DNA from 4 places in the Rhizobium sp. P1_E1 genome. Region 1 is predicted to be linked to each of the others. Evidence: riboswitches for the same ligand, from Rfam matches in the RefSeq annotation. Region 1 holds a riboswitch; each other region holds the start of a gene.
The links. Region 1 has a riboswitch for cobalamin ahead of AC1D1Z_RS13980 (ABC transporter substrate-binding protein). Riboswitches for the same ligand answer to the same signal wherever they lie in the genome.

Region 1 (5,919 bases):
CCGAAAGCGAAGGCGTCCAGCGCCCGCACATGGGCCATGCAGATGATGAAGCCGGCAAGCGCGATCGGCACCGACAGATAGACATCGGGCCAGCGCACGCCACTGAGCGAACCCAAAAGCCAGAACAGGATGCCGCGCGCCTGCTCGGCATTCGCCGATGTCGTCACGATGTAGGAGGTCAGCGCATTGAAGAGCTGCGAACCGGCGACGCCGCAAAGGATGATGCGCTCGCCGCTTCCTCCCGCACCCGTTGCCAGGAAGCCGACCAGCAGAAAGGCGATCACCGCACCGATGAAGGCGCCGCTCGAGAGGCCGAGAATACCGTAGCCGAAGCCGAGGATCATCACGCAGACGGCGCCCGTCGAGGCGCCGGCGGAGATGCCGAGCACATAGGGTTCGGCCAGCGGATTGCGCAGCAGCGCCTGCAGGATCGCACCGCAAAGCGAGAGCGATGCGCCGGCGCTGGCCGCGACGAGCGCGCGGCTCAGACGATAATCCCAGACGATGCCCTGGTGGATGCGGCTGATCTCGAAATTCGTTCCGAACAGCCGGTTCGAGACCGCCTCCGCCGTGGTCGCAACGGGAATTGCGATCTCGCCGATGGAAACGGCAAGGCTGATCATCAGCCCGAGCAGGAGAAGTGCGGCAATGGTGAGCGCGGCAAGCGCCCACCATCCCTGTTGCCTGACCGACATTGCCTTCACTGCGCCAGGCCGAAGGACTTGATGCCGTTCGCCAATGTCTCGATGCCATCGATCGTGCGGATCGTCGGGTTCATCGACTGCGCGTCCATCATCACGAAGTGCTTGTTTTTGACCGCGTCGAGCTCCTTGGTCACAGGGTCGTTCTCAAGAAAATCGACCTTGACCTTAGGATCGTCAGCCGCATAACGGCGGCGGTCCATGGTCGCGAGCACGATGACGGCAGGGTTCGCCTGGGCGATGGTTTCCCAACCCACCAGCGGCCATTCCTCTTCCGTGGTGACGACGTTCTTCGCACCGATCGTCTTCAGGATATAGGCGGGCGCGCTGTTCTTGCCGGCGATGAAGGCGTCGCCGCTGACCTCTTTGCTGGAGAACCAGAAGACGACGGGCAGGTTCTTGCCCGATGCGCCCGATATCGACGCGACAGCATCCGCCTCGCGCTTCTTCAGCGCCGAAATCAGCGCATCGCCGCGGTCCTTCACGTCGAAAATCTCCGAGAGCTCGGCGATTTCCCGGTAGATCAGGTCCATCGTGAACAATTCCCCACGCACGCCGTCGCCGCCATCTGTGTTGACCTTGGCGACGCAATCGGCCGGCGCGAGATAGGTATTGATCCCGAGATCCTTGAACTGTTCCCGCTTGCCGACGGAGCCCTGCGCGCCGACATGCCATTCGAACTCGGCCGCCACCAGGTCGGGCTCCTGCCCGACGACGGATTCGAAGCTCGGATCGTTGTCGGCAAGCCGCTTTATCTTGCTGTTGGCCTCGGCATATTGCGGCAGGACTGGACCGACCCAGACGGCCGTCCCGGCGATCTTGTCGGCAAGGCCGAGCGAGAAAAGAATTTCGGTCATACCCTGGCCGATCGAAACGATCCTGGCGGGCGCCTTCTGAAAAGTCACCTGCTGGCCGCAATTACTGACGGTCAGGGGGTAGTGCGTCGCGGCAAGGCTTGGTGCCGCAAGGCCGGCGAGCCCGAAGGCAAATGTCATGGCGGCGAGAATCTGGCGCATGGAAAACCTCGATGAAGGAAAAAATCACGGCCGTTCCGCGCATGTGCGCGGACCGAAAGCACGCTTAAGCGTGCCCTAGCCGCAGGAGGCCCAATCGAGACGGATGCATGCCGGAATTCGGCGAAGGTTCAGCAGGTCAATCATATCTGTTCCTTGTCCGGGCATCCCCGCCCGGTTGATTGGATCGTGATTGACGGCAGGTCTCCTGGCTTGCGGATATCCGTCGTTACATCCGCCTTCCCGCGATATCCGCAGTGGCAGGGCCATAGGCCCTTCAGAGATGGCCAGTCGCTGGCCACTCCTGAGATGATCGACAATCCGCTTACAGTTGCGGGGGCAGCCACGGTCTCGGTCCCTACTGGGTCGTCCTCACCGTGTTCCCTATTAATCCCCTTGGAGTCATCTTCAGGGAACCGTCGAACCCAGTTACGTCGCAGACCTGCCTAACGTCAATGATTATTGCGGAGGATCGTGCCGGCCCACCGCGGCAAATTGCGAGACCTCGAAGCAAAACTCGCGAGCACCCTCGCGCAAAAGCTATCGTCTGCGGCGCTGGCGTCGGGTCATCAGTCGGCGTGCGTCACGACGGATTGCGGAAGGCGGGCCCCCGACATAGCTTTGGCGCCACCGATTTCAACGAGGTCTGATGTAGCAATGAGCAATCCGGATAGCACCGATCTCGCCGCAGCCAGGATAGACGCAATTCGCCAAGCAGCCGAGCAAGGCGATGCACAAGCACAATTTGAATTAGGCCATATGACCGCACGAGGTGAAGGTGTCACCGGGGATAAAGCCGAAGGCGCGAGATGGCTTCGGAAAGCGGGCGAACAAGGTCATGTCGATGCGCAATTCCTCCTGGCTGGCCTGTATCTCATGGGGGACGGCGTTGCACAGAGCGCGCCGGAAGGCGTCGAGTGGCTTGATAGAGGCGCCAGTCAAGGCCATGCCGACGCACAGTATTTATTGGGCTTGATGAGAGAGGACGGCGACGGTTGCGATATCGATCCAACAGACGCCGTGAGATGGTACGGCCAGGCCGCAAACCAGGATCATGCCGGTGCGCAATACAGGCTAGCCCAAATGAAAGAGCACGGCGTGGGCTGCGAGATCAATCTGACAGAGGCTTTCAAATGGTACCGTCGTGCAGCGCTTCAGGATTACCCTGATGCAAGAGAAGATCTGCTCGATTTATGTCGTGCACATCCAGACCTGCCGCTTCCAGTATCAGAATTGCTCGATGGCAAAGGTCGTTCCTGATACTCAGCCCTTTGTCCGGCGGCGCAATCGTCCAGACGCCGTCGCCGTCCTATTCACTCCGCCCCTACAACGCATCCAGCGGTATCTTCAAATACCGCCGGCCGTTCTCCTCCGGCTCGGGCAACCGCCCGCCGCGGATATTGACCTGCAGCGCATGCAACATCAGCTTCGGCTTCGGCAGCGTGCGGTCGCGCGCCTGGCGCAGCGCAACGAAGCCGGCCTGGTCGATGCCTGCGATATGAGGATTGGCGCTTTTCTGGGCGGTCACCGTGCTTTCCCAGCGGGGGTGGCGGCCGCCGGGCTGGTAGTCGTGGCCGGAAAAGAGCCGGGTCTCCTCGGGCAGCAATAGGATGGCCTGGATCGAGTGCCAGAGGGCACTGGCGCTGCCGCCCGGAAAATCGGTTCGCGCCGTGCCGGAATCCGGCGTGAACACTGTGTCGTGCACGAAGGCGGCGTCGCCGACTACATAGGTCACTGAGGCGAGTGTGTGCCCGGGCGAAAACATCACGCGGGCTTTAAGCGCACCGATCTCGAAGGCGTCGCCATCGGCAAACAGCCGGTCCCATTGCGAGCCGTCGGCTTTAAGCGCCGGCCAGTTGTAGATCTCCTTCCAGAGCATCTGCACGTCGGTGACATGGGCGCCGATCGCCGTCGGCGCGCCGGTCTTCTCATGCAGATAATCCGCGGCGGAGAAATGATCGGCATGCGGATGCGTGTCGAGGATCCACTCGACCGTCAGCCCCTCACTTTTGATATGAGCGAGGATGGCGTCGGCGTTGGCCGTTCCCGTCGCCCCCGACATCTCGTCGAAATCGAGGACCGGGTCGATGATGGCGCAGCGTTTCGTCGCCGGGTCGGAAACGACATATTGTACACTGCAGGTGCGGGGCTCGAAGAAGGCCTTCACATGAGCCGCCTGCCCTGCCCGCTTTTCCAGAAAGCGGCGCGCGCCGGCAAGATCGAAGCCGAGGTTTTGACCGAAGGCCTCGACATCTCCGGGCTTCATCCGCCCGTCGAGCACCTCGCCCAGTGCATAGAGCGTCAACGCTCGTGTGCCGCTCTTGCAATGGGCGACGACCGGTCCCTTGGCCTCGGCCATCGCTGCCTGGAAGGCACGGATATCGGCCTCGGTGATCTCGGTTCCCTTCACCGGCACGAAGCTGTAGGCGAGCCCGGCGGTGGCGGCGGAAGCCTTTTCCGCGGTATTGCCCGGCTGCCCCGGCTCCTCGCCATCCGGTCGGGCATTGATGACGGCGGCAAAACCATCAGCCGCGAAGGCGGCAAAACCTGCGGCGTCGGGCTGCTCCGCCACCGATATCAGCTCATTGACCCTCACGGATGTCATCGAAGCCCCCGCGCTGCCGCTCCAGGCATTATCGCACGTATATCGATACAATCTCACAAGTATATTGCCGAACGCAAGAATAGGCGTTTGGTATTTCTCTGCACCTGTCGCCGATCCGCAAAGCCTGAAGAAACCGGTGGGAGACGCCGCCCAAACTCCCGCCCATCCCGACGGAGTATCGTCAAAACGATAGCGTCGCAGCTCCTTCCTTGATCTCGGCATGCATGGCGCTGGCACCGACGATGACGACGCCGTCGAGCAAGTCTTCCTGCGTATAACCGCGCGAGGTCACACAGGGCGGGCAAGCCCAGATCGTGCCGCCGCGCTGCTGGAAATTCTCGATCAGGCTCGACAGCGGATCGAGCGGCGGCACATGCGTCATGCGCTGGCCGCCCTTGCGCACCAGGTCGATCCCGGTGCTGGTGAGGAACACCGAGACCTTCAGCCCGGCGGTGATGCCGCCATTGGCAATGGTGAAGGCGACGGAGGAAAGTTCGGATTCGATGCCTTTGTTGACGAGCACGACCAGCTTGTCGCTTTGGGTTTGCATAGTATTCTCCCGTTTGTCAGGGTGAACAGCGTTCACCCTGTTTGAACGAGCTGATGATAGGAGGGTGCGCGGGGCGCGTATTTGGCCGGAATGCGTGAAGCCTTGTCCGAAAATCCAGGCGCTGCGGGTGTCGCGCGTGACGACGTGCTGTCGGCGCTGCTGTCGACGATCCGCCTGTCGGGATCACTGCAGTTCTGCTTCATGCCGACGGGCGACTGGCAGACCGATGCCACGCCGGCCTTGGCGAGCCTTTCGGCGAAGGCTTCGGGCACGATGCCGTTTCACATCGTTGTGGAGGGCCGCTGCTGGCTGAAGACGGAAGGTGAAGAGGCCGATCTCGAGGCGGGCGACGTGCTGGTCTTTCCCTTCGGCACCGGACATCAGCTCGGCGCGGGAAGAGACGGCAAGCTGGTGCTGCCGACCCGCGACCTGCCGCAAAAGCCGTGGCGTGAGATTCCCGTGCTGCGCTACGGCGAGGCCGCGCAAGGCGTGCGGCTGCTCTGCGGCTATCTGCAATGGGGCGGGCTGAGCTTTGCGCCGCTGCGCCAGGCGCTGCCCAGGCTGATCCATGTCAGGACACGGGCAGCCAATGACGGCGACTGGCTGCGCGCCACCATCCGCCAGATGGTCGAGGAGGTCGACAGGCGGCGCGCCGGTGGCGTCTCGATGCTGCCGCGACTGACCGAAATCATCTTCATCGAGATCCTGCGCCATCAGATCATGATGGCCGAGTCGCGTTCCGTCGGCTGGCTGGCAGCGCTTGGCGACCCCGCGCTCTCGCGCTGCCTCTCCCTCATTCATGGCGATCCCAAACGCGACTGGTCGCTGGAGCAACTGGCGGCGGCCTCTGGCCTCTCGCGCAGCGCCCTCGCCGATCGCTTCCAGACGGTGCTCTCGACCTCGCCGATCCGCTATATCAGGGACTGGCGGCTCTACCTCGCAAGCGTGGCGCTCGCCACCACAAGCCAGCCGATCGCGGCGATCGCTTACGAGGCCGGCTATGCCACCGAAGCCGCCTTCAACCGCGCCTTCTCCCGCGCCTTCGCCACC
Region 2 (7,774 bases), on a different contig from region 1:
CTGGTCTCCTGATGGCGAAGAATTCGCCTATGTCCGCTATTTTCCAGTGGCTTAACTGCGCGTCCGACGGCGCTCCTGGGCGGATTTTGCCAGATCCTCCAGAACTGCGACCGACATATCCCAGTCGATGCAGCCATCGGTGATGGACTGGCCGTAGACCAGCGGCTTGCCGGGAACGAGGTCCTGGCGGCCGGCGACGAGGTTGCTTTCGATCATCATGCCCTTGATGTCGCTGTTGCCGGCGGCAATCTGCGCGGCGACGTTCCTGACGACGAGCGGCTGGTTCATCGGATCCTTGCCGCTATTGGCATGGCTGGCATCGATGAGGATGCGCGGGGCGACGCTGAGCCTGACGGCTTCGCCGGTGACCGCTTCGACATCGGCCGCTTCATAGTTCGGCCGCTTGCCGCCGCGTAAGATCATGTGGCAGTCGTCATTGCCAGTCGTCGAGGCAATTGCTGCCTGGCCGTCCTTGGTCACCGCCGGGAAGTGATGCGGCTGCGAGGCTGCGAGGATGGCATCCAGCGCGACGCGAACGCCGCCATCGGTGCCGTTCTTGAAGCCGATCGGGCAGGAAAGGCCGGAGGCAAGCTGACGATGGACCTGGCTTTCGGTCGTGCGGGCGCCGATCGCACCCCAACTGACGAGATCGGCAATATATTGCGGCGTGATCGTGTCGAGGAATTCGACGCCGGCGGGAAGACCCATCGCATTGATATCGAGCAGCAGGCGTCTCGCAATCCTCAACCCTTCCTCGATCCGGTAGCTGCCGTCGAGATGCGGGTCGTTCATCAGGCCCTTCCAGCCGACGGTCGTGCGAGGCTTTTCGAAATAGACGCGCATGACAATCTCGAGATCGTCGGCGAAGCGGCGTCGCTGTTCCTCCAGCCGTGCGGCATATTCCCGAGCCGCAACGGGGTCATGGATGGAGCAGGGGCCGATGACGACGATCAGGCGATCGTCTTCGCCCTGGAGGATCTTATGGATCGCATCACGGTTGCTGGTCACGGTGTCCGTGACAGTAGCATTGCGGTGAATTTCCGCGATGATATCGGCAGGTTTGGTGAGTGGGGTGATCTCGACGATACGCAGATCATCAATGGTATCAGACACGGTATGGCTCCTGTTTGGTCATACCGTGCGGAACAAAAAAGCCGCCAGGTAGACTAGCGGCTGTTCGGGTTGTCGTCGCGTCGAATTCAGTTACGCATGGACCCGCATCCGCTGAGAGCAGCGGTACCAATAAAATCCCAAGGCGTTGATTGATGTGATCGACATGGGGCGTATGTAGCGCCACGCCTGCGTGATGTCACGTAGAATTTTCTGTCTGAAAATCCAGCGCTCCGGGGGACGGCGACGGCTTCTGCGGAGGGACACCCCGGCGAGGCAAGAAGCGCGTCGCACTCGATCTCGTGCATGCGACGCGCTCTAAGCTTTGTTTAAACCTGTCGCTCTAAAGATGCTCTCGGGCGACGGTCATTCGCACTGTTCTAGAAAACGCAGTTCCTGAGATCACAGGGCGTCGACGTTCACGCCGACGGTGATGGCGCCGATCGGCGTTCCCGCGTCGTCTGATATCGTGACGCTTGCCTGCGACTGGAGCGTCTGGGTCGATTCATCCTTTTCGATCTCATCGACGAAGACGGCGTCCTTGCCGGCTCCGAAGGACTTCTGGAACTTGCCCTCATCGCCCTGCCAGTAATCGGATGTGGTGTCGCTTTGACCGACATTCAGCCCCTTTGCGTCCATGACGAAGATCTCGGTGATCTTGCCGCCAGAAGCTTCCTTCTTGCCCTGAAGGAATTTCGACAGCGCATTGTTGAGCACGCCGTCGATCATGGCGTGGTCGGAGCCATCGACTTCGGCACGCCACTTCTTGTCGAGGGCGTCGATATCGGCAGCGCTGAGATTGGCGTTGGCAGCATTCTGCGCCTTGACGGCCTCGATGATGGCAGGGTCGTTCAGCCAGGGCTTTACGTCGCTCGTCACGTAGTCGGAGATCGGGGCAAGCTTGGCATCCTGTGCCAGGGATACGCCCATCGGCATGGCAAATGCGGTGCAGGCCAAAAGAAATGCGGGCACGAGTTTCGTCATAACTGTTTCCTTCCTGATTATAGGTTGTTGAGAACTAAGGCTTATCGGGCGAAGACGACGTCAGAACTCCTCCCAGGCCCCGGGAGCAGCGGCAACGGCGGCATTTCCTGCATGCCGCTGCACGGAGGCTCTCGGCTCGGGACGAGATTGGCGGGTGGGTTGAACGGCTTTAGGCTGGCTTGCCGCAGACGCGCCGACGATGAACCTGCCGGCCGAGTCCTGCAGCAGGCGTCCTTGCGACAGTAGTTCGTGGCAGGCCGCGTTGGTTTCCTCGACCATTGCCGCGTTCTGCTGTGTCGTCTGATCCATCTGGTTGATCGCGCTGTTGATTTCCTGCAGGCCCGTCGCCTGTTCGCGATAGGATTGGACGATGGAAGCGATGCTGTCGCTGATGCGGTTGATCTGCTCCTCGATCTTCAGGAGGGCATCGCCGGTCTGGTTCACCAGCCCGACGCCCGCAGCAACTTCGTCGCCGGACACATTGATCAGGTTCTTGATTTCCTTGGCTGCATTTGCAGACCGCTGGGCGAGCTCACGCACTTCCTGCGCAACAACCGCAAAACCCTTGCCGGCTTCGCCTGCACGCGCCGCCTCGACGCCGGCGTTCAGCGCCAGCAGGTTCGTCTGGAAGGCGATTTCGTCGATGACGCCGATAATGCGGCCGATCTGGCTCGACGAGGTTTGAATCCGGTCCATCGCCCCGATCGCATCACGCACCACCGTCGCCGAGACATGGGCGCTCCGCTTTGTCTCCTCGACCAACTGCCCGGCATTTTCAGCCCGTTGCGACGATGTTCTGACCGTCGTGGTCACCTCATCCAGTGCGGCGGCGGTCTGTTCCAATGCTGCTGCCTGTTGCTCGGTCCGCCTGGCGAGTTGATCTGCGGAGGTCGCCAGCTCGCTCGAGCCGGTTTCAACCGCCACGGAAGCGGTCTTGATCTCTGTCAGAGCGGCCGCGACCGCATCGACCATGTTGTTGAAATCCTGCCGCAATTTATCGAATTCGGGACCGACATCGGCCAGGTGTATCGAGAAGTCGCCGGCGGCGAGCCCTTCCAATGCATTCGCGAGAGCGTTCATGACCAGCCGTTGCGTGTTGCTGGCCTCTTCGGTCAACAATGCGTTGCGCGCCCGTTCGGCGTCGAGCGAAGCACTCTGCTCGGCAGCGGCCTGCTCTCTCTCGACTTTCGCAATCGCCTCGTGACGGAAAACTTCCAGTGCACGCGCCAGAAATCCGATCTCGTCGCCATTTTCCCTGTAGGTGACGGGAGAGACCAGATCGCCTTTCTGCAACGCACTAATTCGTTCGCTGATCACCCTGATGGGCCGGCCGACCAGGCTGCGCATGGCGAGAAGGAAGGCAACGACGGCCATGGCGGTGATCGCGGACTGCGTGAGCAGCGAAATGAGAACTTTCTGCCTGACTTCGGAAGCAATTTTTTCGACAGACCAGTTCGTGACGATGTAGCCGGTGGCCTTGCCTGCCTTATCCAGCGGAAGCGGCGCGATGATCGTGACCACGCCGGCGGAGGTTCCGCTATCATCGACAGTCGTCTTTTCCGGTTTCGCGCTGAGACGCTTCGCCAGATCGGCGGGTGCAGGCAAACCGTTGATGCCGTCGCGTGTCCACGTATCGACGGAGGCCGGTTCCGCGTTGAATGCGGCAAACTGTACAAGATCGAGCGAGGGGTCGTCGCGGTAGAGCGAATAAGCCTCGCGAACGGCGTTCGCCTTCCCCCATTTCACGCCGCCGGCGGCCAGAGATGCAAACTGCTCCGCATCCTTGGACCAGTTCGCCTTGGCGCCATCTATCAACGCCCGGGTTTCGTACATCCAGGTATAGGTGGCGAAAGCGGAAATGCCGCAGAGGTTTACGGCAACGATAATCGCCGCCAGCTTGGCTGTCAGAGGCATCGTTTTCAAAAATTGGAACATTCCGCGGCGGCCTAGAATTGCGGCTCAGTCGGACATGTTCCCGACTGGCGTATCAATACGGGCATCGACGCTGACGGTCGCATCACGAGCGCTCATGCCCATGTCCAGATAGCAACCCAAAACGCGCAAACGCAGTGTGTATTTGATGTGTGAATAAATCATAAAGTAGAAAGGAATGCGGGGCACACGCGCGCCATTCGCCTTGCCTCCCCCTGCGCCGAGCCTTGCGAACCGGTGGGTGTAGGAATGCTTCCATTGCGCCGGGGAGATCAGCTATTTTCCGCCACGGCCTCTTTCGGCTCGACGTGCCGGCGCTTGCGGCCGCGCGCCGTCAGTTCAGCGCCGGCATCGTGGGGCAGGCGCAGGAAGGTGATGCAGGCCAGCGACGAAATCGCCGAGACGCTGAAGAAGGCGATGTGGAAATCCGAGACCAGCAGCCTGCCGTCGTGAAAGCTGCTGGAAATTTCGAGTATGCCGCCGGCGATCGCCACACCCATCGCCATGGAGATACGCTGGGCAACGGCATTGATTGCGGTTGCCTGGCTGCTGTCGGCATCATCGACATCGCCGAAGGCCATGGCGTTGACGCCCGAGAAAGCCATGGAGCGGAACAGGCCGCCGATCAGCAGGCAGGCCATGATCAGGAACAGTGGCGTTTCGGCGGTGAACAGGCCGTTGATGCCGAGGAAGATCGCCGCCAGCAAGGTGGTGAGGGAGATCACCGTGCGGAAGCCGAAGGCATTGAAGGTGCGCGAGGCGGCGAATTTCGAGCCCATGGAGCCGAGCGCGCTGACGCAGGTGACCGAGCCCGATTGCAGCGGCGTCAAGCCGAAGCCGAGCTGGAGCATCAGCGGCATCAGGAAAGGCAGGGCGCCAAGTCCCATGCGGAAATTCGAGGCGCCGAGGATCGCCGCCCGAAACATCGGGTAGCGGAACATCTTCGGATCGAGAAGCGGATAGGGCACGCGGCGGGCATGCAGGAGGTAGAGGAGGCCGGCAAGGATGCCGATCGCAACCGTGACATAACCGTAGATAACGGGCACGGCCGGCAGGCTGATCACCGACAGGCCGAAGACGAAGCCGGAGAAGCCGAGGCCGCAAAGAAAGAAGCCGGGGAAATCCATCGGCCGGGGACTGCGTGGCTCAACCGCCGGCAGGAAACGGGTGACGAGGATGATGCCGAGCACGCCGATCGGGACGTTGATCCAGAAGATCCAGTGCCACGTGAGGTAGGTTGTGAGGAAGCCGCCGATCGGCGGACCCATGATGGGACCGATCAACGCTGGAATGGTGAGCCAGGCCATGGCATCGACGAGTTCGTGACGCGGCGTTCCCCGGACCAGCAGCAAGCGGCTGACCGGCGTCATCATCGAGCCGCCGGCGCCCTGGATCAGGCGTGAGATCACGAAGGCCGTGATCGAATTGGAAAAGGCGCAGGCGATCGAGCCGATCATGAAAACGAAGATCGCCATGCGGAAGATGTTGCGCGCGCCGAAACGATCGGACATCCAGCCGCTGATCGGGATGAAGATCGCCAGCGCCACGAGATAGCTCGTAACAGCGAGCTTCAGCGCGATCGGCGAGGTGCCGATATCGGCTGCGATCGCCGGTAGGCTGGTGGCGATCACGGTCGAATCCATCTGTTCCATGAACAGGGCGACCGCAAGGATCATGGGCGTGAGGCGGGGCACGGGCAACCAAAGTGCAAAGAGAAAAAGTGCGGCGCCATGGGCGTCGGTCAGGATCGGTTTGTTTCTAAGGCAGCGATGCGCCTCTGTCCATGAAGTCAATGTCGCATGCAGCGTGTCGGCGGCATGAGGGCCGGCTTGCCGCCGCCGCGCTTTCCTGAAATAGATGCGCCGTCAGGTGCCCGCCGTCCAGGCGGGAGAATCGGGAATCCGGTGCAAAGCCGGAACGTGCCCAACGCTGTAAGGCCGACGCTTGCCGCTTCATCACGCCACTGGCTTCTCGCCGGGAAGGCTGCGGCAGACGGATGAAGCCGAGTCAGAAGACCGGCCTGGCTAGATAGACCGATCCGCGCGGACGGCGGGGCGGTTGCGTTGTTGGGGATTTGACGATGCGACCCTTTGATGAGGATGCCCTTTCAGCGGCGTCCGGTTTTTCCTTGGCCGAACGCGAGGCCGTCTATCATGCGATCATGACGCGGCGCGACGTTCGCAGCCAGTTCCTGCCCGACCCCTTGCCGGATGATCTTGTGCAGCGGCTGCTGACGGCTGCCCATCATGCACCCTCCGTCGGCTTTATGCAGCCGTGGAATTTCATTCTGGTGAAAAGCGCAACCGTGCGGGCGCGCGTCCGGGATGCTTTTGCGAGGGCCAACGAGGAGGCGGCGCTGATGTTCGAAGGTGAACGACGGCAGGCCTACCGCTCGCTCAAGCTCGAAGGCATTGTCGAGGCGCCGCTCGGCATATGCGTGACCTGCGATCCTACCCGCAGCGGCAGCGTCGTGCTGGGGCGCACGCACAATCCCAGGATGGATAGCTATTCCACAGTCTGCGCCATCCAGAATCTCTGGCTTGCGGCGCGGGCGGAAGGGGTCGGGATCGGCTGGGTCAGCATCTTTCATGAAGGCGAGCTGAAGAGCATTCTCGGCATACCCCAGCATATCGAGGTGGTCGCCTGGCTCTGTGCCGGTTTCGTCGACCGGCTCTATGACGAGCCGGAACTGTCCGTCAAAGGCTGGCGGCAGCGGCTGCCGCTCGAGGAACTCGTCTTCCATGATGGATGGGGACTGAACACCTAGAGGTCGTCTTCTTCGGCACCGACAAAGGCGAGGTCACGATTCGCGACATCAAGATGCAACAGAACTTCGCTCGCAGCATGTCGCTCGCAGACGCGATGAACCCCGACAATCTGCTCTGCTACGAAATGAACGGAGCGACCCTGCCTGCCCCCAACGGTTTCCCGCTGCGGCTGATAACTCTGGGCTGGTACGGGATCGCCAACGTCAAGTGGCTGAAGGGCATCGAGGTTCGCGACACCCGCTTCATGAGCCTGCTGATGGGCCGCGACTATGTCACCATCCGGGAGGAAGAGCACAAAGGCGAGACCGTGCGGGCCGAGACCTCGGTCGGCCGGGCCTTGCTGAAATCCGCGCCCGCCAAGGTCACGCGCAACGACTCGGGTCACCGGGTCGTCGGCGCAGCCTGGGGTGCACCGATCGACCGGGTCGAACTGAAAATTGATCAAGGGCCCTGGATGCCGGCAGTCATCGATCATAGCGAGGAGGCCGAATACGCCTGGAAGATTTGGTCACTGGATTGGCCAAATCCCTCGCCTGGAGAACACACGGTGACCTCGCGCGCGATCAGTACCGCAGGGCAAATTCAACCGGCGATGGACGATCCCTTGATCGCCAAAAAGCACACATACTGGGAAAGCAATGGCCAGGTGACGCGCCGCATCCGCATCGTTTGAGAAACGTTGCTGCCTCGCACGTCGGCTGCTGAGTGAACGGAACGTTCCACCGAGAACCCTTCGCTTAGGATTGCGACATTTCAGGAGAAAGGCGCTAGCGGCCCTTCCGCTAGTCTGCCCCGTCTTTTTTTGCCCGCTCGATGAATTTCCCGGCGACTGCTTTGCCAAGTGCGGCACCGGCCCGGTTGTCCATTTCATAGTGGATGCCGGCCCAGATGCGGGAATCGCCCGCTTCCTTGCCGACCGTTCGGATGAACTCCGCCTGGTCGGGGAACAGATAGGCAAGCACCTCGCATCGGGCAGTCGA
Region 3 (8,872 bases), on a different contig from region 1:
CTGCGCCGGCTGCGACCAGGACCTCTTTTCCTCGACCACCAAATTCGACAGCGGCACTGGCTGGCCGAGCTTCTGGGCGCCGCTTGAAAATGCCGTCGGCACGACCGGCGACACGACCTTCAGCATGGCACGTACCGCCGTGCACTGCAGCCGTTGCGGCGGTCACCTCGGCCATGTCTTCGATGACGGCCCGAAGCCAACCGGGCTTCGCTACTGCATGAATGGTCTCGCTATGACCTTCCATCCGGCCTCGGTCTGATTGAGGATGATCTTGTTGTTTTGCCTCAAGGCTGACAGCTTCCAGCGCTCTAGCGCTGCAGCCAGGCCTCGATGCCACGGGCTGCCGCCCGGCCGGTCGCTAGGCAGGCGGTGAGGAGATAGCCACCAGTCGGCGCCTCCCAGTCGAGCATTTCGCCGGCGACGAAGGTGCCCGGCAGTGCCTTCAACATGTAGCTTTCGTCGACGCCGGTCCAGCGGATGCCGCCGGCTGAGGAGATCGCTTCGGCGATCGGGCGGGTTTCGATCACCGGCACCGGCAGAGCCTTGATCATGCGGGCGAGACGCTCCGGATCGGCTCGGTCGCGCTCGGCAGCGAGTTCGCGCAGCAGCGCCGCCTTGACGCCGTTGAGGCCGGCGCCCTTGCGCAGGCGGTTTGAAAAGCTCGATTTAGCGTCCTGCCGCGCAAGGTCGCGGCTCAACCTGTCGATGGTGCGGCCGGGTGCAAGGTCGAGGGTCAGGGAAGCGCTGCCATGGTTCAGCAGCCGGTCGCGCAACGCGGCCGTATGGGTATAGACGAGGCTGCCTTCGATGCCGCTGCCGGTGATGACGAATTCGCCGGGAAAAGTGCCGGCCTCGGACGTGGCGGTGACTGATTTTACCGGCTCGCCGGCGAAACGCTCGCTGAAGTTCCCGCTCCATCCGACGACGAAGCCGCAATTGGCGGGTTGAAAAGTGTCAATTTCCACACCCCTGCCGGCCAGCCAAGGTACCCAGGTAGCATCCGAGCCGAGGCGCGGCCAGCTTGCGCCGCCGAGCGCCAGCAGGGCTGCGTCGCAATGGACGATGCCGCGCCCTTCGGGCGTTTCGAAAACATAGCCGTCTTCGGCAAAACCGGTCCAGCGGTGGCGGGTGCGCAGCGTGGCGCCCTGTGCCTCCAGCCGCCTGAGCCAGGCGCGCAGCAAAGGCGAGGCCTTCATCACCTTCGGAAAAACCCGGCCGGACGAGCCGATGAAGGTTTCCGTCCCGAGCTCGCTTGCCCAATTCCTGATATCATCAGGGGTAAAGGCATCAAGAGCGGGGCGCAGACGGGCGGAGGCCGCTCCGAAGCGCGTGGTGAAACGGGCATAATCCTCGGAATGGGTGATGTTGAGACCGGACTTGCCGGCCAGCAGAAACTTGCGGGCAAAGGTCGGCATGGCGTCATAGACGGTCACCGCATGACCGGAACGGGAAAGCAGTTCGGCAGCCGCTAGACCCGCCGGGCCGCCGCCGATGATTGCAATCCGCTTCTGGTTCATTGATGTCTTCGCCCGATTCTGTCTCGTTCAGTTTTGGCGCGGTCGCGGATCGCCTGCAAGGGCGGAGATCAGTGGTGGGGATGCGTGCACTGGCCGTGGTCGGCGAGAACCTCGATGACGCGGCATTGATCGACGCGGCCGTGGCCGCAGCCTTCCACCATGGTTTCCAGCTCGGCTTTCAGCGCCATCAGGCTGCGGATGCGCTGCTCGACCTCGATGAGGCGGGCCTTGGCGATGGCGTCGGCCGAGGCACAGGATTGGTGCGGATCATCCTGCAGGGTGAGCAGCGTGCGGATCGCCTCGATCTCGAATCCGAGTTCGCGGGCGTGGCGGATGAAGGCGAGGCGGCTGATATCGGTGGGTTCGAAGGAGCGCTGGTTGCCCTCGCTGCGGCTCGGCGCCGCGAGCAGCCCGATGCTCTCGTAATAACGCACTGTCGGTACCTTGACGCCACTCTGGCGGGCGGCTTCACCGATCGTGATCCTTTTCATAATTTTCCTCTTGCACCTCTAGTCGCTAGAGGATGTAGGAGGGATGCTTCTACTTGACAAGGAAGCGGTTCATGGCTGAGAGCGAAACACGATACCGGGTTGGCGGCATGGATTGCGCCGCCTGCGCAACCAAGATCGATACGGCGGTCAGGCGCGTGGCGGGTGTCGCCGATGTTTCCGTCTCGGTGATGGCGGGCACGATGACCGTCCGGCATGATGGCAGCAGCGATCTCAAGACGATTGAGAAGAAGGTGACCGGGCTCGGCTATTCCGTCGCGCCGCTTGCCGGAAACGCTGCGCTTGCGCATGAACACGGCTCGCAGCACCGTCATGACCATGGACATGATCACGGTGATCACGCGGGCCATGACCACGACCATGAAGGGCACGATCATGCAAGTCATGACCACGACCATTCTCACGAACATGGCGAGAAGGAAATCGAGGGGCTGCACGGGCACGACCATGCGCCGATGGCCGGTCCCTGGTGGCAGAGCAGGAAAGGCCGGCTGACCATCCTTTCGGGTGCGGCACTCGTTGCCGCCTATGCCGTCGGCCATCTCGTGCCGGCGATTGCGTCCTATGTCTTCATCGTCGCCATGCTGATCGGGCTGGTGCCGATCGCTCGGCGCGCTGTCATGGCTGCCCTCTCAGGAACACCGTTTTCGATCGAGATGCTGATGACGATCGCCGCTGTCGGCGCCGTCATCATCAATGCCGGCGAAGAGGCGGCAACTGTCGTGTTCCTGTTCCTCGTTGGCGAGCTGCTGGAAGGGGTGGCAGCGGGCAAGGCGCGCGAAAGCATCCAGTCGCTGACGGCCCTGGTGCCGAAGAGTGCGCTACTCGAAGACAATGGGCAGACACGGGAGGTGCCGGCGGAAAGCCTTTCGGTCGGCGCCATCATCATGGTTCGTCCTGGCGACCGGATCTCGGCGGACGGCATCATCATCTCAGGCGAGAGCGCGATCGACGAGGCGCCGGTGACGGGCGAGAGTACGCCGGTTCGCAAGGGCGTCGATGCCGTCGTTTTTGCCGGCACGGTGAATGGCGATGCGGTGCTCAGGGTTCGCGTCACGGCGGCTGCCGCCGACAATACCATCGCCCGCGTCGTCAAGCTGGTGGAGGAAGCTCAGGAATCGAAGGCGCCGACCGAACGCTTCATCGATCGGTTCTCGCGCTATTACACGCCCGGCGTCGTCGTGGTCGCAGCGCTTGTCGCGGTCGTTCCACCGTTGCTGTTCGCTGGGCCGTGGGGCGAATGGGTCTATAAGGGCCTTGCGATCCTTTTGATCGGCTGCCCCTGCGCGCTCGTCATCTCGACGCCGGCGGCGATCGCCGCCTCGCTTTCATCCGGTGCGCGGCGCGGGCTGCTGATGAAGGGCGGCGCGGTGTTGGAAACGCTCGGCAAGGTGACGATGGTCGCCTTCGACAAGACAGGCACGCTGACAGAAGGCAAGCCTCAGGTGACCGACATCATTTCCTTTGGCCTGAGCGAGGCGCAGGTGCTGTCGCGCGCGGCGGTGCTGGAGCAGGGTTCCAGCCATCCGCTGGCGCTGGCGATCCTCAACCGCGCCAAGACGGACGGCGTTCCCGTGCCGCCGGCCTTCGAGCTTGAAGCGYTGCCGGGCAAGGGTGTCAGCGGCAAAGTCGGCGGTGAGGCGCTGGATCTGCTGTCGCCACCTGCCGCCCGCGAGCGCGGGACGCTCAGCGCGGAACAGGATGCACGCATCACGGCGCTGAACGACGAGGGCAAGAGCGTGTCGGTGCTGCTCGTCAACGGTGTTGCGGCCGGCCTGATCGCCATGCGTGACGAGCCGCGTGAGGATGCCGAGGCCGGGCTCGCTGCCCTCAAATCAGCAGGCGTCAAGGCGATGATGTTGACGGGCGACAACAAGCGGACGGCAGCAGCCGTTGCCGGCATGCTCGGCATCGACTGGCGCGGCGAGATGATGCCAGAGGATAAGCAGCGGGTCGTTGGCGAATTGAAGCGCCAGGGCTTCATCGTGGCCAAGGTCGGCGACGGCATCAACGATGCTCCGGCGCTGGCCGCTGCCGACATCGGCATCGCCATGGGCGGCGGCACCGATGTGGCGCTGGAGACGGCGGATGCTGCCGTGCTGCACGGACGCGTTGGCGACGTGGCGCGGATGATCGAACTTTCCAAACGCACGATGCGCAACATCCTGCAGAATATCACCATCGCACTCGGGCTGAAGGCGCTGTTTCTGGTGACGACGATCATAGGGATCACCGGGCTCTGGCCAGCGATTCTTGCCGATACCGGCGCCACCGTGCTGGTGACGATCAATGCACTGCGGTTGCTTCGGATAAAAATATGAATGTCGTTTGAGGAGCCGGCTTCTGCCGGCTCTCTTTATGATGCGTTCTCCACAGCGCTTTTCCGTTAACGCTTCGTTATCCACATCATACACAGGCGCGGCGATTCGTTGCCGCCATTGTTGCGCCGCCACAACAACTTGTTGACGTCATGATCGATTCGCGTACCATATCTAGTGTTCGAGGTTCCGTCGATTCGTGAGGATCGGTGACTAAGACGGGAATTCGGTGCGCTTCGCCATCATGGCGCGGCAATGCCGGGGCTGCCCCCGCAACTGTAAGCGGCGAGCAACTGTCCGATTTCAGGTCACTGGAGCATGATGCTCCGGGAAGGCTGGGCAGGCGCTTTGACCCGTGAGCCAGGAGACCTGCCTCGAACGAAACGTCCACGGGCGGGGTGTCCGGAAGGTCGCGTTGCATGGCTGCGGGGAATCTCCGCATCGCGTTTCGCAGGCCCGAACCTCCTCATGAGCCACTTCGGGGTGAAGTCATGTCAGAATTTCAGTTCAGGCCGCCACCCGCTAGAGGTAGAGGGCGGAGTACGCCCAGCGGCTAAACAGCCGCACAGCTCAAAATCATCAGAGAATTTTTCGACGGATATCGACAGATTTCCGATCGATGTCCTGCGCCCAATCGCATCGTCACGAGGAATATCATGACCATTACCGTCTACAGCAAGCCTGCCTGCGTCCAGTGCACTGCCACCTACCGCGCCCTCGACCGTCTGGGCGTCGATTATGACATCGTCGATATCTCGCAGGATGCCGAAGCGCTCGATCGCGTCCGCAGCCTCGGCTACATGCAGGCGCCTGTCGTCATCGCCGGCGAGCAGCATTGGGCGGGCTTCCGTCCCGACATGATCAGCGCGCTCTCCTGACCTGAGGACAAGCGATGGGCCTGATCGTCTATTATTCCAGCCGATCCGAGAACACCCATCGGTTCGTCGCCAAGCTCGGTCTGCGCGCGGCGCGCATTCCGCCAGGTGGCGCAGACGCGTTCCATATCCGCGAACCCTTCGTGCTGATCGTGCCGACCTATAGCGGCGACGGCGGCAAGGGTGCCGTTCCCAAGCAGGTGATCCGTTTCCTCAACGATGCGGAAAACCGAGGACACATCCGCGGCGTGATCGCCGCGGGCAACAGCAATTTCGGCGAGACATACGGGCTCGCCGGCGACGTGGTCTCGCAGAAATGCCAGGTGCCGTACCTTTACCGGTTCGAGCTCATGGGCACCGACGACGACGTCGCCAAGGTCAAACACGGAATGGAACGATTTTGGACACGGGAACAACCCTGACGCGGGATGCGGGCGCAAAACCGCATCAAATTTTTGCTCAGCCCGCCGGGGAGAGGCCGCCGAAAGCAGCCGAAACCCTCGACTATCACGCGCTGAACGCGATGCTGAACCTCTATGACGATGAGGGGCGGATTCAGCTCGACAAGGATCGTTTGGCGGCCAAGCAATATTTCCTCCAGCATGTGAACCAGAACACGGTGTTCTTCCACAATCTGAGGGAAAAGCTCGATTACCTCGTGACCGAGGGATATTACGAGCAGGAGGTTCTCGACCAGTATTCCTTCAATTTCGTGCGGGATCTGTTCGACCAGGCCTATGCCAAGAAATTCCGTTTCCCGACCTTCCTCGGCGCCTTCAAATATTACACCAGCTATACGCTGAAGACCTTCGACGGCAAGCGCTATCTCGAGCGCTATGAGGACCGCATCTGCATGGTGGCTCTGGCCTTGGCGCGTGGCGACGAGGCCCTTGCCCGCGACATGGTCGACGAGATCATTTCCGGCCGTTTCCAGCCGGCGACGCCGACCTTCCTCAATGCCGGCAAGAAGCAGCGCGGCGAACTGGTTTCCTGCTTCCTGCTGCGCGTCGAGGACAATATGGAATCGATCGGCCGGTCGATCAATTCGGCGCTGCAATTGTCGAAGCGCGGCGGCGGCGTGGCGCTGTCGCTGACGAATATCCGCGAGGCAGGCGCGCCGATCAAGCATATCGAGAACCAGTCCTCGGGTATCATCCCGGTGATGAAGCTGCTCGAAGACAGTTTCTCCTATGCCAACCAGCTCGGGGCGCGGCAGGGCGCGGGTGCGGTCTATCTCAATGCCCATCATCCCGATATCATGCGCTTCCTCGACACCAAGCGCGAAAATGCCGACGAAAAAATCCGCATCAAGACGCTGTCACTCGGCGTCGTCGTGCCCGATATCACCTTCGAACTCGCCAAGAACAATGAGGATATGTATCTGTTCTCGCCCTATGACGTGGAACGCGTCTATGGCGTGCCTTTCACCGAGATTTCGGTGACGGAAAAATATCGCGAGATGGTGGCGGATGCCCGCATTTCGAAGAAGAAGATCAAGGCGCGCGAATTCTTCCAGGTGCTTGCCGAAATCCAGTTCGAGAGCGGCTACCCCTACATCATGTTCGAGGACACGGTGAACCGGGCGAACCCGATCGCCGGACGTATTTCGATGAGCAATCTATGCTCGGAAATCCTGCAGGTCAGCGAGGCGAGCGAATATCATGACGACCTTTCCTACAAACATCTCGGCAAGGATATTTCCTGCAATCTCGGCTCGCTGAATATCGCGGCGGCAATGGATTCGGCAGATTTCGGCAAGACGATCGAGACCTCGATCCGGGCGCTGACAGCCGTTTCCGACATGAGTCACATTTCCTCGGTTCCCTCGATCGAGAAGGGCAATGACGAGAGCCATGCGATCGGCCTCGGCCAGATGAACATGCACGGTTATCTCGCCCGCGAGCGTATCTTCTACGGCTCCGAGGAAGGCGTCGATTTCACCAATATCTATTTCTATACGGTGACCTATCACGCAATCCGCGCCTCGAACCTTTTGGCGGTCGAACGCGGTACGAGCTTCAAGGGCTTCGAGAATTCGAAATATGCCTCCGGCGACTATTTCGACAAATATACAGAGCAGCTCTGGGAGCCGGCGACGGAGACGGTCAGGGCGCTGTTCGAGACGTCAGGCATTCACATTCCGACGCAGGAAGATTGGGCCACGTTGAAGAAGGCGGTGATGGCCTCCGGCCTCTATAACCAGAACCTGCAGGCGGTTCCGCCGACGGGGTCGATCTCCTATATCAACCACTCGACCTCCTCGATCCATCCGATCGTCTCGAAGATCGAAATCCGCAAGGAAGGTAAGATCGGCCGCGTCTATTATCCGGCGCCGTTCATGACCAACGACAATCTCGACTATTATCAGGATGCCTACGAGATCGGGCCGGAGAAGATCATCGACACCTATGCGGCGGCGACCCAGCATGTCGACCAAGGCCTGTCGCTGACCTTGTTCTTCCGCGACACGGCAACGACGCGCGACATCAACAAGGCGCAGATCCATGCCTGGAAGAAGGGCATCAAGACGATCTACTACATACGCCTTCGCCAGATGGCGCTGTCCGGCACCGAGGTGCAGGGCTGCGTATCCTGCACCTTATGATTTGATTGCGGCTGACGCTGCAAGAAGCGGGAGGGTTCCGCAGTTCCCTTCGCCATGCAGACGCTGACGCCCGAAAAGGACCACCCGATGAACATGCAAATCAAACCTGCGTCCCGCGTGCGCGCCATCAATTGGAACCGCATCGAGGACGATAAGGATCTCGAAGTCTGGAACCGGCTCACCGGCAATTTCTGGCTGCCGGAGAAGGTGCCGCTTTCGAACGACATTCCTTCCTGGGCGACGCTGACGCCGGTCGAGCAGCAGCTGACCATCCGCGTCTTTACCGGTTTGACGCTGCTCGACACGATCCAGAACGGCGTCGGTTCCATCCGGCTGATGGAGGATGCGGTGACGCAGCATGAGGAGGCGGTACTTTCCAACATCTCCTTCATGGAGGCGGTGCATGCGCGCTCCTATTCCTCGATCTTCTCGACGCTGTGCTCGACGCCTGACGTCGACGATGCCTACCGCTGGTCGGAGGAGAATGAATTCCTGCAGCGGAAATCGGCGCTGATCATGGAGCAGTACGGCTCCGGCGATCCGCTGAAGAAGAAGGTCGCGAGCGTCTTCCTTGAAAGCTTCCTGTTCTATTCCGGATTCTACCTGCCGATGTACTGGTCGAGCCGCGCCAAGCTCACCAACACGGCCGACATGATCCGACTGATCATCCGCGACGAGGCGGTGCACGGCTATTATATCGGCTACAAGTTCCAGCGCGGGCTGGAGCGGCTCGGTGAGGAGAGAAGGCAGGAGATCAAGGATTTCGCCTTCGAGCTGCTGCTCGAGCTCTATGACAACGAGGCTAGATATACCGAAGCGCTCTATGACGGCGTCGGGCTGACCGAGGACGTCAAGAAATTCCTGCACTACAATGCCAACAAGGCGCTGATGAATCTGGGCTATGAGGCGCTGTTCCCGGCTGAGGCGTGCAAGGTCAATCCGGCAATCCTGTCGGCGCTTTCGCCGAATGCCGACGAGAACCACGACTTCTTCTCCGGCTCCGGTTCCTCCTATGTGATCGGCAAGGCTGTCGCGACCGAGGACGAGG
Region 4 (8,872 bases), on a different contig from region 1:
TGCCTTGTCGAACAGCGCGATCTGCTCGGGAAAGGCATCGCGGAAGAAGCCGGAAATCCGGAGCGTCACGTCAACGCGCGGCCGCCCGAGCATCGCCGGCGGAATGATCTCGTAGCCGGTGACACGGCGCGAACTCATGTCCCAGAGCGGCTTGACGCCGATCAGCGCCAGCGCCTGGGCGATATCGTCGCCGCCGGTGCGCATGTTTGACGTGCCCCAGGCCGTCAACCCGAAGGAGACAGGCCACTCGCCATGATCCTGCACATAGCGGCGCACCAGCAGTTCCGCCGATTTTTTGCCGAGCTCGTAGGCGGCCGGCGTCGGCACGGCGCGGCTATCGACCGAATAGAAATTGCGGCCGGTGGGCAGCACATCGGGCCGCCCGCGTGTTGGTGCCCCGGAGGGTCCGGGCGCCACGAACCGGCCGTCGAGCCCTTTTAGCAAACCTTCGATCTCGGCCGGGCCACAGGCGAGGATGGAGGGTTTGAGGCGGATCTCGATCTCGGAGAGCACCGCCCGTGTCGCCTTCCAGTCCTCGGGGCATTTGCTCTCGCCGGAAACGAACTTCGCCGAGAGTAGTTCGATGCGCTCGACAGTGTCTCCGTTGGTTCGCCATGGGGCATCGAGAACATCTGCGAGGATGTCAGGACGTGGACCGGCCCAAACGGCAGCCATGTCGGTGTCGAGAGGGTCGAAGGAGGAGGCACCCCGCACGCCGCCGCCCAATCCCGCATCCGCCGCGATCGCCCGCTGCAAACTCGCATCACCGCCCTCGCCCAGCCCGCGCGGCACCCGCGCCAGCGCCACGGTCAGGTCAGTCAAGAGCCGTCCTTCAGGCGAGACCCCGAACACATGCAGTCCATCGCGGATCTGCATCTCCTTGAGGTCGCAGAGATAGGCGTCGAGCTTCTTCAGCGCCTCGCCCTCGCTTTCGCCGCTCGCGATACCGGCATCACGGTCGAGGCCGATATCGGCAACGAGCTCGAGGATCTGGCGGCTGAGCAGCCGGATACGGCGGGGATCGCCGCCCGACGCCTCGTAATATTCGTCGACCAGCGCCTCCAGATCCTTCAGCGGCCCGTAGCTTTCGGCTCGCGTCAACGGCGGCGTCAGATGATCGATGATGACGGCCGCACTTCGGCGCTTGGCTTGCGTGCCCTCGCCCGGATCGTTGACGATGAAGGGATAGAGATGCGGCAGCGGCCCGAGGATCGCCTCGGGATAACAGCTTTCTGACAGCGCCAGCGCCTTGCCCGGCAGCCATTCGAGATTGCCGTGCTTGCCCATATGTATGACGGCATGCGCGCCGAACTCGCGGCGCAGGAAAGCGTAGAAGGCGAGATAACCGTGCGGCGGCACGAGATCCGGCGAATGATAACTCTCTTTCGGATCGATATTATAGCCGCGTGCTGGCTGGATGCCGACGAGCACCTCGCCGAAGCGCGCAAAAGGCAGGGCGAAGACGCTTTCGCGAAAATACGGATCATCTTCGGGATCGCCCCAGCGGGCTCTCACCTCATCCTGAATCTTACTGGGAAGCGATTCCAGGAAGCTGTTGTACAGACTCAGGGAAAGCGTCTCGCGGATGATCTTTCCGTCGGAACCGGAATTGGTCGGTCCTTCCATCAGGTGGCGGATCAGCGCATCGCCGTCGGCGGGAATCTCGGCGACCGGATAACCCGCCGATCGCATGGCGCGAAGCACCTCGACGGTGCCGGCCGGCGTATCCAAGCCGACGCCGTTTCCGAGCCGGCCGTCGCGGTTCGGATAGTTCGCCATGACGAGCGCGATGCGCCGGTCGCCGGCGAAAGTCTTCCGCAGCCGCGCCCAATTGGCGGCAAGCTCAGCCGTATAGCGCACCCGGCCGGCATCGGCCTGGCTGGCGACGATGTTCGTCTCGACCAGCGCATCGTAGCGCGCCGCCGTCTTGAAGGAGACCGCCCGCGCCAGCACCCGGCCATCGACTTCAGGCAGTGCCACGTTCATGCCGAGATCGCGCGCCGACAAGCCCTGCGGAGAAGCCGCCCATGCCTCCTTCGACGAGGCCGACAGGATCGCCTGCAGCACGATCGCCTCATTCGCTTCCAGCACCGTCGGCTGCCGGTCCGCACCCGGTGCCGAGACCGCAAAGCCCGTCGTGTTGATGACAACGTCGGGTTTCAGCGCCGAAAACACGCTTTCGAGAATGCCGGTGGAGATGGGATCCTTGAGGCTATAGGCAAAGACCGGCAGCGGCCGGAGGCCGAGTGCGGCCAGCGCCTCGACAAGCGCTTCGATCGGCCCGGTCTCGCCGCTCTGCACCAGGGCGCGGTAGAAGCTGATGGCGACTGTAGGGGATTCAAATCCCTCCTCCGCTACCATCCCCGCACCCGAAGACATATCTAAAACGACCCGCCGCCACTCCTCGACCCCGATCAACCCCCGCCCCGGCCACCAAATACCTGCCTTCATCAAAGGCACAGCCGGTGCCGGCTTATCTGTGCCCGACAGCATCGCCCCGGCATAATCGAGAAACGCCCGCGCATTAGCATCGCCGCCCTCGATCAGATAGGCCCAGAGCGCGTTGAGATCGTCGAGATCAACATTGGAGAAAGGAACCAGCCCCGCATCTGGCCTGGCATCACCCGGCAAGACCGCAATCAGTGCACCGGCGCGAGCCGCAGCCGCATGCAGCGCTTCCAGCGCATAGTGGAAATAGCTGGCGCCGCCGAGCGCACGCACGATGATCAGCTTCGCATGCCGCGCGGTGCGCTCGACATAGGTATCGACCGACATCGGATGCTTGAGGCTCATCAGACTGGCGAGCCTCAGCGAAGGTGCTGTCCGGCGATCGCGATGGGCGGCTGCGATCGCGGCAAGCTCGCTGTCGGCCGCCGACAGGAACAGGATATCGCCCGGCGTCTGCCCAAGGTCGATTGCCTCCTCGCCGTCGCTGATCGTTCCCTGCTGGGCCAGAAGCAGATGCATCGGTCTATGCCAGCGCTTCGATCGCCGCCCTCACCGCGTCCTGGTCCATTTCGTGCAGGCCAATGACAACGAGGCGTGTGCCGCGCTTTTCTCCGGCTGCCCAGGCGCGGTCGAAATAATGGTCGATGCGGCTGCCGACGGCCTGGAGCTGCAAACGCATCGGCTTGCCTGAAACGTCGACGAAACCCTTGAGACGCAGCACGTCATGGGCTGATATGATGTCCTTCAGCGCTTCGACGAAACCGGCGGGATCGGCAATGGCTCCGAGATCGACGACAAAGCTGTCGAATTCGTCGTGATCGTGCGGCGCGCCATCCTCATGCTCCAGCTCGTGATGCGACTTGCGATTGGCGACATCGTCCTCCGTGCCGATGCCAAGGCCGAGCAAGATGCCGGCTGACACCTCGCCATTTCTCGCCTCGATCATCACGGGCTTGCGCACCGTGCGGGAGGCGACCTCGTCGCGCACCCTGATAAGGCCCGCGGCGTCGATCAAGTCGGTCTTGTTGAGCACGATGAGGTCGGCGCAGGTGAGCTGGTCCTCGAACAGCTCCTCGATCGGGCTTTCGTGATCGAGCGATTCATCCTCGGCACGGCGCGCATCGACGGCATCATGGTCGTCGGCGAAACGGCCGGCGGCAACGGCAGCACTATCGACCACCGTGATGACACCGTCGACGGTCACCTGGGTGCGAATGTCGGGCCAGTTGAWGGCGGCGACCAGCGGCTGCGGCAAAGCAAGGCCCGAGGTTTCGATGACGATATGGTCGGGCCGCTGTTCGCGTTCGAGCAGCTTCGTCATCGTCGGGATGAAGTCGTCCGCGACCGTGCAGCAGATGCAGCCATTGGTGAGCTCGATAATGTCGTCCTCAGTGCAATTCTCCGCACCGCAGCCCTTCAGCACGTCGCCGTCGACGCCGAGATCGCCGAATTCGTTGATAATCAGCGCAATCTTCTTGCCGCCGGCATTGGTCAGCAGGTTGCGGATCATCGTCGTTTTGCCGGCACCGAGGAAGRCGGTGATGACGGTTGCGGGAATCTTCTGCTGGTTCATGGACTTAACCCTTCATTTTCAGCGGCAGGCCTGCCGCGATGAAATAGACTTCGGCGGCCTTCGCCGCGATCGATTGGTGCAGCCGGCCGGCATGATCGCGAAAATCCCGCGCCATGCGATTATCCGGCACGATGCCGAGACCGACCTCGTTGGAAACGAAAACGAGCCGCGCCTTCGCGGCGGGCAGGAAATCGGCAAGTGCGGCAAATTCCACCGCCATCTCACGCTCCTCGATCATCAGATTGGTGACCCAGAGCGTCAGGCAATCGATCAGCACGATGCGCCCTTCGCCATCGATGTCGGTAAGCTTGCCGACAAGATCGAGCGGCTCCTCATGCGTCGTCCAGGACGGACCGCGATCGGCCTTGTGTTGCGTTATGCGCGCCTGCATCTCCTCGTCCCAGGCCCGCCCGGTGGCAAGGTAGTGGCGATCCAGATCGGTCGCGGTGACGAGGGATTCGGCGAACCTGGACTTGCCGGAGCGCGCGCCGCCGAGGATGAAGACAGTGTTGGAGGGGGCAGCCGTCATGCCGGCGTTGCCTTCTGAATAGATGCCGCGCAAGCCGCTACGGAAGACGCCGGCGGCTGTAAGGCCCCGCCAAATCGCGCCGCACCAGGCTGCGCTGAATTCAATCGTTCAGCCAAGACAACCTCCGTGCTGGCAACGGGCATAGTGCCCAGGTGTGGGCTTCGCGCCCGGCACGCATGGCAGGTCTCCTGGCTCGCGGTTATCGGCCGCGATCGGGGCAGACCGGAAACCGGTCGCCCTGATCGTGCCAGCGGATCATCCTCGCCTTCCCGGCTGCATCAGTGAAAAGGTGGACGATTCGTAGACTTGAGAGGCGTCCGACCCCGGTTGATCACCATGCATATCCAGTGGCTTTTCCGGCATGCCGCCCGTCCCGCCCGCCTGCACGATTGCAGGCTGCCGGCAGAAAGGGCTTAACGCCGGATGGAAGACCCTGACCGCTCTACAGTCGCGGGGTCGGCTGTGATGAAGGCGCCCGGCTTGGGTCCGCCGCGTCACATTCCCTTTTCATCCGGAAGGGCGTAACACCGATCCGGAACCATCCGTTATGTCGGGATGGTCGGGCGACCATCCGTTGAGGGATGGTTAGGCAAGCTCAGAGGTGAAGTCAACCGGCCTTGGCGACCGGGCAATGGCCGGCCAGAGGAAGCAACTCCGCCAACACGACTTACTCTACCTAAAATATCGTCATTTATCAGAGACTTACGTCATAAAAATTTGTCCCAGCCGCCGGCTTTTCGCCGCAATTGCGTCGCAAGCGGACTGCGCGACCATCTCCGCCCTTGACCGGGCCTCTCCCCGCCTAGTTGTCTAGCCATGCTTATGAAATTGGATCGGCGCCGTTTTCGTGCGCTGCGTGTTTTCTTCGATCCGGGACGCCTGCGGGCGCTGACCCGCCGTAGCGAGGTCGGTCTGTCGCTGGCGGGCGCCGTCGTCGGCATCATCTCGGGTCTCGCCGTCACCGGCATGAGTTACGTCTCCAACGAGCTGCATCAGCTGGTCTTCGGCATCGCCGACAGCGAGCGGCTGAGCTCGTCCGAGATCGAGAACAAGATGCTGCTGCTCACTGCCCCCGTCATTGGCGGCGCCCTGCTCGGCCTGTTGCTCCTAGTGCTGGCGAAACGACGCAAGAAGCCGATGGTCGACCCGATCGAGGCCAATGCGCTGCATGGCGGCCGCCTGTCCTTGACCGACAGCATCATCGTTGCCGTGCAGAACCTGATCTCCAACGGTTTCGGCGCCTCCGTCGGCCTGGAGGCCGGCTATACCCAGCTTGCCGCCGGCCTCGCCTCCAAATTCGGCCTGAAGCTGCAGCTTCGCCGCTCGGACCTGCGCACCCTCGTTGGCTGCGGCGCGGCGGGCGCCATCGCCGCCGCCTTCAACGCGCCGCTGACCGGCGCTTTCTATGCCTTCGAGCTGATCATCGGCACCTATACGATCGTGTCGCTGACGCCTGTCGTCGTCTCCGCCCTTGTCTCCACCCTGATCGCAAGGCTGCTTGCCGGCAGCGATTTCACCATCGATATCGGCAGCTTCGGCTCGGTCGTGCCAGCCGATTATATCCCGGCACTGCTGCTCGGTGCTTTCTGCGCCGGTGTCGGCATCCTGATCATGCAGGGCGTCGCCTTTGTCGAAGAGCTGGCGCGCAAGAGCTCGATCGCCCCACCCTTCCGCCCGGCACTCGGCGGCATCATCGTCGGGCTGTTGGCGATGATCTCACCGCAGGTGCTCTCGGCCGGCCACGGCGCGTTGCATCTGAACCTTTCCCGTGAGGTGGCGATCCCGACGCTGATCGGCCTCTTCCTCTTGAAATCCTTCGCCTCGGCGATCTCGATCGGCTCCGGCTTCAGGGGTGGGCTGTTCTTCGCCTCGCTGTTCATGGGCGCCCTGCTCGGCAAGCTCTTCGCCTATTGCGGCCCCTATTTTGCCGATGCGACGCTGACGCCCGTCATCTATGCCGTGGTCGGCATGAGTTCGCTCGCCGTCGCCGTCATCGGCGGGCCGCTGACCATGACGTTCCTGGCGCTCGAAATCACCGGCGATTTCCTGATCACGGCACTGGTGCTCGCCGCCGTCATCACCTCCTCGCTCGTCGTCCGCTCGACCTTCGGTTACTCCTTCGCCACATGGCGCTTTCATCTTCGCGGCGAAAGCATTCGCAGCGCCCATGATGTCGGCTGGATCCGCAATCTGACGGTCGACAAGCTGATGCGCGCCGATGTCAAGACGGCAAGGGCAGGCATCTCTCTGGAGGAATTCAAGCAGGCCTTCCCGATCGGCTCGACCCAGCGCGTCATCCTCGTCGAGGAGAGCGACAAATATGTTGGCCTCGTGCTGGTGCCGGAGATCTACGCCAACCCGACCGACGCCCAGGACGAGGGCAAGACGCTTGCCGATTTCATCCACTACCGCAACGATTTCCTGCAGCCGCAGATGAATGCCAGGCAAGCGGCGGCGATCTTCGACAAGAGCGAAAGCGAAGCACTCGCCGTCGTCAACAACCTGATCGAACGCAAGGTGATCGGCCAGCTCAGCGAAAGCTATACGCTGCGCCGCTACAGCGAAGAACTCGACCGCCGCCGCCGCGAGGTCTCAGGCGAGATCTGAGCGTCGTCGCGCCGATCGGATCGACGCTTCAGGATACGGCGTCGGCGAGCTTGAACACGTCGGCCCGCTTCGAAACGCCGCGCAGCTCGAACGATCCCAGATACTCGCAGGCCACGGCGCAGGTGGCCGCGAAGCTCTCCGACATCAGCAGGTGTTGTTCAAGCGTGCCGCAGAGCTTTTCTAGCCGCGAGGCCTCGTTGACGGCCCTGCCGATCACCGTGAAATCGAGCCTGCCACGGGCGCCGACGTTCCCGTAGAAAACCTCGCCGAGATGCAGGACGACATCGACGCCGATATCGGGGCCGCCGTTTTGCGTCCGCTCACGGTTCAGCGCCTCGTTTGCTTTCAGCAGATTCTTCGTAGAAGCCAGCGCGGCCATGCAGGCCTTCTGCGGACCCTCGGCGTCGGTCGGAAAGATCGCAAGCACGCTGTCGCCCATGAACTTGAGGATCTCGCCGGAATTTTCCTCGACATGCCGGTCGATCAGCTCGAAATGTTCGTTCAGAAACCCGACGATCTCGCTGGGTTGATAGACCTCGGTCAAGGCCGTAAAATTTCTGAGGTCCGCAATCAGGATCGCCGCATTGATGGAGCCGCCGGTTCCCCTCTGGGTCTCCCCGGCCAGAATGCGCGCGCTCGTCCTAGCGCCGGTATAGACCGCGAGGATATCGGTGGCGGTTTTCGATGCCGCCACACGGTAAGCCGCCAGACCCAGCGCCGGGACAAGCGCTTTGACGATCGCCAGCTGATCACCGGAAAATCCGCCCGGCGCATCGCTGGTCAGGGAGAAACCGAGCCCGCGCAACGCGACCTCCTTCGGAAATTCGCAAAGGCTGACCAGATGGTCCGTGCCGCCGGCAAGCGCAAATTCCGCGAGCTGCGGATAGTCGAGCCCCTCGCCCCTGGCCAATATCCAGCGCCCTGTTCTCTCGCCGCGGTTCAGCAGGTAAAATATCGGTGTTTTCTCGAAGTTGCGCTCTTCTACGCTGCCATGCGCTGCATTTTCGAGAACGGTTGCACCGCCCCGCACGAAATTGGCCGAGACGCCGCGATACATGGGATGAAGGGATGGCATGGTAATGCTGGCCCGCCAGATCGGAATGCCATCGGCGATCAGCCGCTCGCACAGGCCGGCGACGAGATCGCCAATATGCTCGCTGGTGAGTCCCTGCTCTATAAGCCACTGAATATGATCGTTAATTTTCGAACCTCCGCATGGGATCGGGACCCGGGAATGACCGTTTTCGCCACCAAAGCCCGGCAACACGAACCGCAGATACGCGCTGAAAGAGCGATATCACGCATCCCGTTCATTAGCCTGCTTCGCGTCGCTATACCACTCCTGGGCGAATGGAAGTGATACGGAATCCAATGATGACAACAAGGAGCGCCGGCGCTTTTCCTCAACCGTTCGGCTTCACTTCGATATGTAAAGGGCTGCTCGGTTAGCGGAATCTGTTCCAGTCTCCGTCCCGCGAGGCGACGAACGGGATCTCGCCTCTCGACACCGCAATGTCCTTCAGCATGTGGTCCGAAACGCCCCAAGCCGATTTTCCACCGATCGCCGTCGTCGCCACAGCATGAGGCTACGAGCCGGAGACAACAGCAGCAGCACCGCTTTGCGCAGTCGCAGTTCGAACCCGCCTGACAAGAGCTTCTCGTTCATGATCCTCCCCATCGAGTCGTGCGCCGATCATAAAGATCGGTGCGCCCTG

Region 2: it holds a riboswitch for cobalamin, as region 1 does, so the genes downstream of both, bluB (5,6-dimethylbenzimidazole synthase) here and AC1D1Z_RS13980 (ABC transporter substrate-binding protein) in region 1, are expected to answer to the same signal.
Region 3: it holds a riboswitch for cobalamin, as region 1 does, so the genes downstream of both, nrdH (glutaredoxin-like protein NrdH) here and AC1D1Z_RS13980 (ABC transporter substrate-binding protein) in region 1, are expected to answer to the same signal.
Region 4: it holds a riboswitch for cobalamin, as region 1 does, so the genes downstream of both, cobU (bifunctional adenosylcobinamide kinase/adenosylcobinamide-phosphate guanylyltransferase) here and AC1D1Z_RS13980 (ABC transporter substrate-binding protein) in region 1, are expected to answer to the same signal.

Annotation. Positions count from the first base shown of each region.
Region 1 covers NZ_JBFUAY010000032.1:27,153-33,071, forward strand. The annotation lists gene AC1D1Z_RS13975 (FecCD family ABC transporter permease) at 1-695, opposite strand, end outside; gene AC1D1Z_RS13980 (ABC transporter substrate-binding protein) at 701-1,717, opposite strand; cobalamin riboswitch at 1,896-2,150, opposite strand; gene AC1D1Z_RS13985 (tetratricopeptide repeat protein) at 2,372-2,974, shown strand; gene blh (bifunctional sulfur transferase/dioxygenase Blh) at 3,039-4,319, opposite strand; gene AC1D1Z_RS13995 (DsrE family protein) at 4,501-4,869, opposite strand; gene AC1D1Z_RS14000 (AraC family transcriptional regulator) at 4,960-5,919, shown strand, end outside.
Region 2 covers NZ_JBFUAY010000026.1:6,079-13,852, forward strand. The annotation lists gene AC1D1Z_RS12310 (TolB family protein) at 1-55, shown strand, start outside; gene AC1D1Z_RS12315 (3-deoxy-7-phosphoheptulonate synthase) at 52-1,113, opposite strand; gene AC1D1Z_RS12320 (hypothetical protein) at 1,513-2,094, opposite strand; gene AC1D1Z_RS12325 (methyl-accepting chemotaxis protein) at 2,155-4,029, opposite strand; gene AC1D1Z_RS12330 (MFS transporter) at 4,299-5,702, opposite strand; cobalamin riboswitch at 5,877-6,064, shown strand; gene bluB (5,6-dimethylbenzimidazole synthase) at 6,107-6,793, shown strand; partial or broken gene AC1D1Z_RS12340 (molybdopterin-dependent oxidoreductase) at 6,790-7,467, shown strand; gene AC1D1Z_RS12345 (phosphatase PAP2 family protein) at 7,577-7,774, opposite strand, start outside.
Region 3 covers NZ_JBFUAY010000025.1:20,136-29,007, reverse strand. The annotation lists gene msrB (peptide-methionine (R)-S-oxide reductase MsrB) at 1-259, shown strand, start outside; gene AC1D1Z_RS12090 (TIGR03862 family flavoprotein) at 309-1,517, opposite strand; gene AC1D1Z_RS12085 (MerR family transcriptional regulator) at 1,586-2,008, opposite strand; gene AC1D1Z_RS12080 (heavy metal translocating P-type ATPase) at 2,080-4,347, shown strand; cobalamin riboswitch at 4,512-4,735, shown strand; gene nrdH (glutaredoxin-like protein NrdH) at 5,001-5,222, shown strand; gene nrdI (class Ib ribonucleoside-diphosphate reductase assembly flavoprotein NrdI) at 5,237-5,641, shown strand; gene nrdE (class 1b ribonucleoside-diphosphate reductase subunit alpha) at 5,620-7,824, shown strand; gene nrdF (class 1b ribonucleoside-diphosphate reductase subunit beta) at 7,912-8,872, shown strand, end outside.
Region 4 covers NZ_JBFUAY010000003.1:31,498-40,369, forward strand. The annotation lists gene cobN (cobaltochelatase subunit CobN) at 1-2,967, opposite strand, end outside; gene cobW (cobalamin biosynthesis protein CobW) at 2,972-4,021, opposite strand; gene cobU (bifunctional adenosylcobinamide kinase/adenosylcobinamide-phosphate guanylyltransferase) at 4,026-4,550, opposite strand; cobalamin riboswitch at 4,712-5,108, opposite strand; gene AC1D1Z_RS02505 (chloride channel protein) at 5,367-7,157, shown strand; gene AC1D1Z_RS02510 (adenylate/guanylate cyclase domain-containing protein) at 7,186-8,424, opposite strand.